Regions from separate parts of the Microbispora sp. H10836 genome, predicted to be linked through region 3. Evidence: predicted binding sites of a transcription regulator. Region 3 holds the regulator's gene; each other region holds the start of a gene.
What was found. The regulator HrcA, encoded in region 3, represses chaperone genes, less so after heat shock. The targets are predictions, from matches to a motif close to TTGGCACTCTCNNNNNGAGAGTGCCAA.
Positions count from the first base shown of each region.

Region 1: groES (co-chaperone GroES) is a predicted target of HrcA. The motif match lies at 1,685-1,711, and genes of this name have one in related genera.
Region 2: groL (chaperonin GroEL) is a predicted target of HrcA. The motif match lies at 1,183-1,209, and genes of this name have one in related genera.

Region 1 covers NZ_JABBWU010000017.1:61,963-65,235, reverse strand. The annotation lists gene groL (chaperonin GroEL) at 1-1,217, opposite strand, end outside; gene groES (co-chaperone GroES) at 1,284-1,598, opposite strand; gene HHX30_RS28060 (NAD-dependent epimerase/dehydratase family protein) at 1,766-2,608, opposite strand; gene HHX30_RS28055 (MarR family winged helix-turn-helix transcriptional regulator) at 2,748-3,273, shown strand, end outside.
Region 2 covers NZ_JABBWU010000021.1:132,927-136,199, reverse strand. The annotation lists gene thrC (threonine synthase) at 1-79, shown strand, start outside; gene HHX30_RS31700 (MoaD/ThiS family protein) at 125-400, shown strand; gene HHX30_RS31695 (cold-shock protein) at 653-853, shown strand; gene groL (chaperonin GroEL) at 1,317-2,939, shown strand; gene HHX30_RS31685 (GNAT family N-acetyltransferase) at 3,020-3,273, opposite strand, start outside.
Region 3 covers NZ_JABBWU010000001.1:713,951-717,223, forward strand. The annotation lists gene HHX30_RS03355 (16S rRNA (uracil(1498)-N(3))-methyltransferase) at 1-267, opposite strand, end outside; gene dnaJ (molecular chaperone DnaJ) at 357-1,490, opposite strand; gene hrcA (heat-inducible transcriptional repressor HrcA) at 1,491-2,504, opposite strand; gene HHX30_RS03370 (hypothetical protein) at 2,663-3,273, shown strand, end outside.

The DNA of each region.
Region 1 (3,273 bases), on a different contig from region 3:
TCGATCGCGGCGCGGGTCGCGGAGATCGCGTCCTCGAGGCGGTGCTTCTTCTCCTTCAGCTCCACCTCGGTCGCGGCGCCGACGCGCAGCACGCACACGCCACCCGCCAGCTTCGCGAGACGCTCCTGGAGCTTCTCGCGGTCCCAGTCGGAGTCGGACTGCTCGATCGCGACCTTGATCTCGCGGACGCGGTCCTCGATCGCCTGCGCGTCGCCGGCGCCGTCCACGATCGTGGTGGTGTCCTTGTTGACCACGACGCGGCGGGCCGTGCCGAGCACCTCGAGGCCGACGTGCTCCAGCTTGAGGCCGATCTCCTCGCTGACGACCTGGCCACCGGTGAGGATGGCGATGTCCTGCAGCATGGCCTTGCGGCGGTCGCCGAAGCCGGGGGCCTTGACGGCCACCGAGGTGAAGGTGCCCCGGATCTTGTTGGTCACCAGGACGGCCAGGGCCTCGCCCTCGACGTCCTCGGCGATGACCAGGAGCTGGCGCTTGCTCTGGGCGACCTTCTCCAGCAGCGGCAGGAAGTCCGCGATGGAGGAGATCTTGCCCTGGGTGATGAGGATGTAGGGGTCCTCGAGGACCGCCTCCATGCGCTCGGAGTCGGTCACCATGTAGTGCGACAGGTAGCCCTTGTCGAACTGGAGGCCCTCGGTGAACTCCAGCTCCAGGCCCATCGCGTTGGACTCCTCGACGGTGATGACACCGTCCTTGCCCACCTTGTCGAACGCCTCGGCGATCAGGCCGCCGATCTTCGCGTCCTGTGCGGAGATCGTGGCGACGTTGGCGATCTCCTTCTTGTCCTCGACGTGGCGGGCGCTGCCGAGCAGCCGCTCGCTGACGGCCTGGGCGGCCTTGTCGATGCCGCGCTTGAGGCCCAGCGGCTGCGCGCCGGCCGCGACGTTGCGCAGGCCCTCGCGGACCATGGCCTGGGCCAGGACGGTCGCGGTGGTGGTGCCGTCACCCGCGATGTCGTTGGTCTTGGTCGCCACTTCCTTGGCGAGCTGGGCGCCCAGGTTCTCGTACGGCTTGTCCAGCTCGACCTCGCGAGCGATGGTCACACCGTCGTTCGTGATCGTCGGGGCACCGAACTTCTTGTCGATGACGACATTGCGGCCACGGGGGCCGAGCGTCACCTTGACGGCGTCGGCGAGAGCGTTGACACCACGCTCGAGAGCGCGCCGCGCGTCCTCTTCGAACTCCAGGATCTTCGGCATTCAGGTCTCCTTGTGAGCGCGCGGAGCCCCGGGCGCGTGTCCCGGGGCTCCACTGGCCGACGCGGCCTACTTCTCGATGATGGCGAGCACGTCACGGGCCGAGAGCACCAGGTACTCCTCGCCGCCGTACTTGACCTCGGTGCCGCCGTACTTGCTGTAGAGGACGACGTCGCCCTCCTTGACGTCGAGCGGAATGCGCTTCTCGCCGTCCTCGTCCCAGTTGCCCGGACCCACAGCGAGGACGCGGCCCTCCTGCGGCTTCTCCTTGGCGGTGTCCGGGATGACCAGGCCGGAGGCGGTGGTCTGCTCGGCCTCAAGCGGCTGGACCACGATGCGGTCGCCGAGCGGCTTAACGGGAACCTTGGTGGCGGTCGTCACGATCGGACCTCCCCTTCAGATTGCGATGAATGAGCTGAAGAGGCGACCAGCGGCCTGCCGTCGCGGGTGTCAGACCTGTCTCGTCGCTGTTGGCACTCTCAATGGCAGAGTGCCAACACGAAACAGTATGCAAGTGGCGCGTGACAGTCAACACGAACCGGCATCGCAGGTCAGACGCGGGAGGCGTACGAGCCGGAGCGCACGTCGTCGACGATGCCCGGGCGGCTCGGCTGCCATCCGAGGACCTTCCTGGCGAGGTCGCCGCTCACCACCTGGCTCAGGGCCAGGCCCTCGGCGAACGGACGGCCGAGCACCTCGCTCGCCTCGCCGATCGGCCACGGCACCGCCTTCCCCGTACGGCCGGCCGCCGCCGCGACGTCGGCGACGCTCACCGCCTCCTCGGCGACACCGTGGAAGAGGCTCCCCGGCTCGGCCTTCTCGATCGCGAGCACGAGCAGGTCCGCCAGGTCGTCGACGTGGACGGCCGGCCAGGTCGGGGCCGGGCCGCCCGCGTGGACGTACCGCCCGTCCTCCCCCTCGGGGGAGGCGAGCAGCCCGGGGATGCCGCCGCCCCGGCCGTACACGATGCCGGGCCTGACGACGACGCCGCCCGCGTCCCGCACCAGCCCCTCCACCCGCGGCCGGTAGCCGGACAGGGTGATGGGGTTCGGCGGCGCGTCCTCGCCCGCCGCCTCCGTGGTGGTGCCGAGCACCCAGACGCCGCTGGTGTAGACGAGCCGCGCGCCACCGCCGGCCAGCGCCTCGATCGCCGCGACGTCCACCGCCTCGTCTCCGACGGGGTTGGCGGCGTGCACGACGACGTCGATGTCCGGCGTCACCGCCGCGCGGAGCGTCTCGGGCTCGTGGATGTCGCCGTGGCGCACCTCGCCGGGTACGGCGGCGTCGCGCGCCTTCGGACGGACGAGCGCGACGACCTCATGGCCGTGTTCGGCGAGGCGCTCCGCCAGCACCGATCCGATGTACCCCGTCGCGCCGAGCAGCAGGACCTTCATTCTCTTCCACCTCGAACATTTCGATGCTTTACTGTTCGACGCAGACGGTAGCGCATGCCCCGTCCATATTTCAACGTCGAAGCTTCGGTTACGATGGCCGGTGGAGGAGGAGCGGCGGAGGACCCAGGCCGCGCGCGCTATGAACGACACCCTCGTGGACGACACCACCTGCACCGGCGAAGACACCACCGGCGAAGACACGTGCACCGGCGCCACCGGCAACGACGCCGTCGACCAGATCCTCAGCCAGTGGGCCCGGGTGCGCCCGGACGTGGACTGTACGGCGATGGGGGTGGCCGGGCGGATCTCCCGCGCGTCCCGGCTGCTGGAGAAGGGCATCAAGGAGTACTTCTCCGAACATGACCTGGAACCGTGGGAGTTCGACGTGCTCGCGACTCTCTTCCGGTCCAATCCCGATCACCGGCTCTGCATGAGCGACCTCGCCACCGCCGCGATGGTCAGTTCGGCGGCGCTCACCAACCGGGTGGACCGCCTCGTCGCCAAGGAACTGGTGCGCCGGGAGGTCTCACCGTCCAACCGCCGCATGGTCCTGATCACCCTCACCGACGAGGGCCGGGCGGTGGTCGACGCCCTGCTGGCGGGTCACGTGGCCAACGAGGAGCGGCTGCTGGCCGGCCTCACCGACGAGGACCGGGCCCAGCTGT
Region 2 (3,273 bases), on a different contig from region 3:
CGCGGTGGCCGAGCACGCCCGCCCCACCGCCGTCATCCGTCCCTCTCTCGACGCGTTCCGTGCGGCATTCGCCAACTGAAAGCGTTTCACAAGGCCCATCGGCAGCAACGAAAGCGAGCGAACAATGAGCGTTTCCGTGCGGATTCCGACGATTCTCCGGACGTACACCAACGGAGCCGCGGAGGTGAGCGGGGAGGGGGGAACGCTCCGCGAGGTCCTGCAGAAGCTGGACGCGGACTACCCGGGCATCGGCGGACGCATCCTGGACGAAACGGGTAAGATTCGGCGTTTTGTCAACGTCTACGTCGGGGAAGAGGATGTCCGATTCGCCGACGGTCTGGACACCGCCACACCGGACGGGGTGCAGATTTCGGTCATCCCCGCCGTCGCCGGAGGCTGAGCCGCCGCACCGGCGCCGAGCACCTGAAGTGCACTTCTATCGCGAAGAAGTCGGGCGGTGCTATGGCAAAAGGTGTAGCTCTCAACTATTCAACAGCAAAGTGAAAATTCTTCGGTCCCGCTTTGAGCGAACGCCAAGTAGTAGTTTGCGGATTGACTCTGTTGTCCTACGCCTTGACACGGGTATGGTCGAGGACGATCGACAAAACCGGGGGCTTCTTGGTGGTCCCCAGCCCAGCAAGAGGAGTCGGAAGTGGCGCAGGGCACCGTCAAATGGTTTAACGCGGACAAGGGCTACGGCTTCATCGCGGTAGACGGTGGGAAGGACGTGTTCGTCCATTACTCGGCAATCATGATGGACGGCTACAAGGCCCTCGAGCAGGGTCAGCGGGTTGAGTTCGACATCACGCAGGGTCAGAAGGGCCCCCAGGCGGAGGCCGTACGGGCCGTCTGATCCCGTCATCGACCATCGGAAGGCCCGGCTCGCGACCCCCGCGGGCCGGGCCTTCCGATGCGTGCCCGCTGCGCGCGTCGGGACGATCCGTGTCTCCCGCTTCACCGTCGGGGCGCTCACTTCCGCCGGGGTCGTGCCGGAGGCGCGCCAGGGGCACAGCCCTCGTCGTTCGGGAGTTCGTTCCTCACTCCCTCTCCTCAGTCCAGACCGGCGGCGCGCCCCTCCGGCTCGCTCGGTGTTCCCCGCTTCGCGCTGTTCTGGACATACCGTCCAAGCTGGTCAGGGTGGCTTCCGCTTGCACTCTCGGGGGGAGAGTGCTAAATACTTGTTTGGCACTCTGAGGTCGAGAGTGACAACAACCGGGATCGGGGCGATGGGGCCCGCGCAGGGATAGCGGGCTCAAGCCGTCGCGGGCGTCGGCTCGGTCCGTTGAAGACACCCTGCTACTGGGAGGTCTAGCCTAATGGCAGCCAAGATGATCGCGTTTGACGAGGACGCCCGGCGCGGTCTCGAGCGCGGTATGAACCAGCTCGCCGACGCCGTGAAGGTGACCCTCGGCCCGAAGGGCCGCAACGTCGTGCTGGAGAAGAAGTGGGGCGCCCCCACGATCACCAACGACGGTGTCTCCATCGCCAAGGAGATCGAGCTCGAGGACCCGTGGGAGAAGATCGGCGCCGAGCTGGTCAAGGAAGTCGCGAAGAAGACCGACGACGTCGCCGGTGACGGCACGACGACGGCTACCGTGCTCGCTCAGGCGCTGGTCCGCGAGGGTCTGCGCAACGTGGCCGCCGGCGCCAACCCGATGGCGCTGAAGAAGGGCATCGAGGCCGCCGTCGAGCGCGTCAGCGAGGAGCTGTCGAAGCTCGCCAAGGACGTGGAGACCAAGGAGCAGATCGCCTCCACCGCCTCCATCTCTGCGGCCGACACCGAGATCGGCTCCCTCATCGCCGAGGCGATGGACAAGGTGGGCAAGGAAGGCGTCATCACCGTCGAGGAGAGCAACACCTTCGGCCTGGAGCTGGAGCTCACCGAGGGTATGCGCTTCGACAAGGGCTACGTGTCCGGCTACTTCGTGACCGACCCCGAGCGCATGGAGGCGGTCTTCGAGGACCCGTACATCCTGATCGTCAACTCCAAGGTATCGGCGAACAAGGACCTCCTGCCGCTGCTCGACAAGGTCGTGCAGTCCGGCAAGCCGCTGGTCATCATCGCCGAGGACGTCGAGGGCGAGGCCCTGGCGACCCTGGTCGTCAACAAGATCCGCGGCCTGTTCAAGTCCGTGGCCGTCAAGGCCCCCGGCTTCGGCGACCGCCGCAAGGCCATGCTGGGCGACATCGCCACCCTCACCGGTGGCCAGGTCATCAGCGAGGAGGTCGGTCTCAAGCTCGAGAACGCCACCCTCGACCTGCTCGGCCGCGCCCGCAAGGTCGTCGTGACCAAGGACGAGACCACGATCGTCGACGGCGCCGGTGACGCCGAGCAGATCGCCGGCCGGGTCAACGAGATCCGCGCCGAGATCGAGCGCACCGACTCCGACTACGACCGCGAGAAGCTCCAGGAGCGCCTCGCCAAGCTGGCCGGCGGCGTGGCCGTCATCAAGGCCGGCGCGGCCACCGAGGTCGAGCTCAAGGAGCGCAAGCACCGCATCGAGGACGCCGTCCGCAACGCCAAGGCCGCGGTCGAGGAGGGCATCGTCCCCGGCGGTGGCGTGGCCCTGCTGCAGGCCGGCGCCAACGCGTTCGACAAGCTCGAGGTCAACGGTGACGAGGCCACCGGTGCCGCGATCGTCCGCAAGGCTCTCGAGGAGCCGCTGAAGCAGATCGCCGTCAACGCCGGCCTCGAGGGCGGCGTCGTGGTGGAGAAGGTCCGGCACCTCCCGGCTGGTGAGGGCCTCAACGCCGCGACCGGCGAGTACGTCAACATGTTCGAGTCCGGCATCATCGACCCGGCCAAGGTTACCCGCTCGGCGCTGCAGAACGCGGCGTCCATCGCGGCGCTGTTCCTGACCACCGAGGCCGTCATCGCCGAGAAGCCCGAGAAGGAGAAGGCCCCCGCCATGCCCGGCGGCGGCGACATGGACTTCTGATCCATCAGCCTGCTTCGTCTCAACGGAAGGGCGGTTCCCCACGGGGGAACCGCCCTTTCCCGTGTCCGCCCGCCGCGGCGTCAGGCCAGGCGCCTGACCCAGCGGCCGCAGTCGGTCTGCGGCGCGTATCCCGCCGCCGTCCAGGCGTGGTGCGCCAGGTCGTTGTCGTGCAGGACCATCGCGTCCGCGCGGAACGCGCCGAACTCACGGAAGCGCTCCTCGGCGGCCCGGATCAGCCGCGAGCCGATGCCCATGCGCCGGTGGGCCGGGTCGACGGCGAGCCGGTAGAGGTGGGCGCGCCAGCCGTCCCAGCCGGCGATGAGCGTGCCGACCA
Region 3 (3,273 bases):
GTCGCCCTTGGGCAGGCCCTGCACGACCACCAGCCTCGGCCGGGGCGGCGGTACCTCGAACCGGCGCCGCACCTCGGCGGTCAGCGAGTCCTTGCCCGCCGCCGTGACCGTGCACTCGGCCACCCGCCCCGCGCCGTCGGTCAGGTCGATCCGCTCCCCCGGGCGCAGGCGGCGTACGGCGGCGGCGTGCCGGCCCTCCGGTCCGTCCAGGACGATGGTGTCCGCCGTCCGGCCGGCCGCGTCCGACAGGAACACAGGAACACTCATGCCGCCTCCTCGCCTGGCGGCTCGAAGTCGCATGAGCGAAACACCCTGTGCCTATTGACTCGCTCGCTCCGCTCGCTCATGCCATCAGCTCAGCGGCCGTTGAAGGCGTCCCGCAGGCGGGAGAAGAAGCCCTGCTGACCCGGGGAGAACTTGCCGGGCGGCCGCTCCTCCCCGCGCAGCTTCGCCAGCTCGCGCAGCAGTTCCTCCTGCTGCGGTTCGAGCTTGGTCGGCGTCTCGACGTTCACGTGGATCAGCAGGTCGCCCCTGCCGGTCTCGTTGAGCCGCTGGACGCCCTTGCCGTACAGCGGGATAACCTGGCCGGCCTGGGTACCCGGCCGCACGTCGATCTCCTCGGGTCCGTCGAGGGTCTCGATCGTGATCGAGGTGCCGAGCGCGGCGGCGGTCATCGGGATGTGGACCGTGCAGTGCAGGTCGTCGCCGCGCCGCTCGAAGATTTCGTGCGGCCGCTCGACGATCTCCAGGAACAGGTCGCCGGGAGGCCCGCCGCCGGGACCGACCTCGCCCTCGCCGGCGAGCTGGATGTGCGTGCCGTCCTCGACGCCGGCCGGGATCCTGACCTTGATCGTGCGCCGGGTCCTGACCCGGCCCTCGCCCGAGCACTCCATGCAGGGATGCCGGATGACGCTGCCGAACCCGCCGCACTGGGGGCAGGGGCGGGAGGTCATGACCTGGCCGAGGAACGAGCGGGTCACCTGCGAGACCTCGCCGCGCCCGTGACACATGTCGCAGGTGTCGGGGTGGGTGCCCGCCGCCGCCCCGGAGCCCTGGCAGACGTCGCAGACCACGGCCGTGTCGACCATGATCTCGCGGGTCGTGCCGAAGGCCGCCTCCGACAGGTCGAGCTCGACCCGGATCGTGGCGTTGCGGCCCCGGCGGGCACGCGAGCGGGGACCCCGCGCCGCGCCCGCCGAGCCGAAGAAGGCGTCCATGATGTCGCTGAACGGGAAGCCCGCCCCGAAGCCGCCGGCCCCGGCCCCCGCGCCGCCGCCGAACGGGTCGGCGCCCATGTCGTACATGCGGCGCTTGCCCGCGTCGGACAGCACCTCGTACGCCTGGTTGATCTCCTTGAACCGCTCCTGGGTCTCCGGATCGGGATTGACGTCCGGGTGCAGCTCACGGGCCAGGCGGCGGTACGCCTTCTTGATCTCTTCCTGGCTGGCGTCCCGCCGTACGCCAAGGGTCGCGTAGTAGTCGTTGGACACTTATGACCCCGCCAGGATCTGGCCGACGTACCGCGCCACCGCGCGTACCGCACCCATCGTCACCGGATAGTCCATTCGTGTCGGGCCCAGCACTCCGAGCCGGGCCAGTTCCCTGTCGCCCGAACCGTATCCGGCGGCCACGATAGAGGTGCCGCGCAGCCCGCTGTAGGGGTTCTCGGATCCGATTCGGACGGTGATGTCAGACAGCCCGCCGGTCTCGCCCAGCAGGCGGATGAGGACGACCTGTTCCTCCAGCGCCTCCAGCACGCCGCGCAGACCGACGCTGAAATCCGCGGCGGCGAGGTTGGCCGTACCGGCGAAAGCGATTTTCTCCTCGTGCCGCTCCACGAGCGTCTCGAGCAGCACGGACAGGATCGTGACCGCCGCAGGCCTGTCCTCCGGGGGCAGCCGCTCGGGCACGTCGGCCACGGTCTCCGGCACCTGGGACAGCCCGCACCCGTCCAGGCACGCGTTGAGCACGGCGCGCAGGTTCGCGATGCGGTCGTCGGCGATGGCCTCGGGCAGGTCGACCACCCGCTGCTCGACCCGCCCCGTGTTGGTGATCAGCACCAGCATGACCCGCCGTTCGGCGAGCGGAACGATCTCCACATGCTGGACCGACGACCTCGTCAGCGAGGGGTACTGGACCACCGCGACCTGCCGGGTGAGCTGCGCGAGCAGCCGCACCGTGCGCATGACGATCTCGTCGAGGTCCACCGCCCCCGCGAGGAAGGTCTCGATGGCCCTGCGCTCGGCCCCCGACAGCGGCTTGATCTGGGACAACCGGTCGACGAACAGGCGGTAGCCCTTGTCGGTGGGCACCCTGCCGGCGCTGGTGTGCGGCTGGGTGATGTATCCCTGCTCCTCCAGCGCCGCCATGTCGTTGCGGATCGTCGCCGGGGAGACGCCGAGGTTGTGCCTGTCCGCCAGGGCCTTCGACCCCACCGGCTCGTTGGTGGACACGTAGTCCTCGACGATGGCGCGTAGAACGGCGAGCTTGCGGTCGTCGAGCAATGTGTCACCTCCCTGTGCCTGGAAACACCGACTCTGGCACTCTGTGTTCCCGAGTGCCAAGTGTACGGCTACCACCCCACGTGGTGCGATAACGCGGAGGGCACCAGGACAAGCGGGCTGCAAATCGACGGCAAGTGGCATGGTCGACTCTTCACCTTATGTACGAGAATCAGAACCCCGCTCCGGCCGACGTCACCATGCGGGTCCCCCGCCCCGCGCCCGCCGCGCCGCCCGGCGCGACCCTGCGGATGCCGCACCCCGTTCCCCCGCCGTACGGCGGCTCCCGGCCGATCCGGCCCCGCCTGCTGTGGATCTTTCTTTCCTGGGCGCTCTTCCTCGTCCTGCTGGTGGCGGGGGTCGGCGGATTCGCCGGCGGCATGTTCTCCGCGATCGGCGACGTCGCGCCCACCACGACCTTCTCCGGCGGGCAGTCGGTGAGCGTCGCGCTCGACCCCGCGGACAAGCCCGCGATCTACGCGGCGGTCGACCAGCCCACCGACGTCAGCTGCCGGCTCGGCGACGGCACCGACCCGCGGGTGCGGCTGACCCGGCCGGCCGCCTCCCAGACCGTCACGCTGAACGGCACCACCTGGGAGCTGCTGTTCGAGGCCGGCGTCCCGCAGGCGGGCACCTACCAGGTCGCCTGCGACGGCGACGGGGTGAGGTTCGGCGTCGGCAAGCAGCTCACCGGCGACATCGGCAGGCTGGTGGGCGGTGCGCTCGCGCTGCTGGCGCTGCCCACCGTCGGCTTCCTGGCCGCGGTGATCGT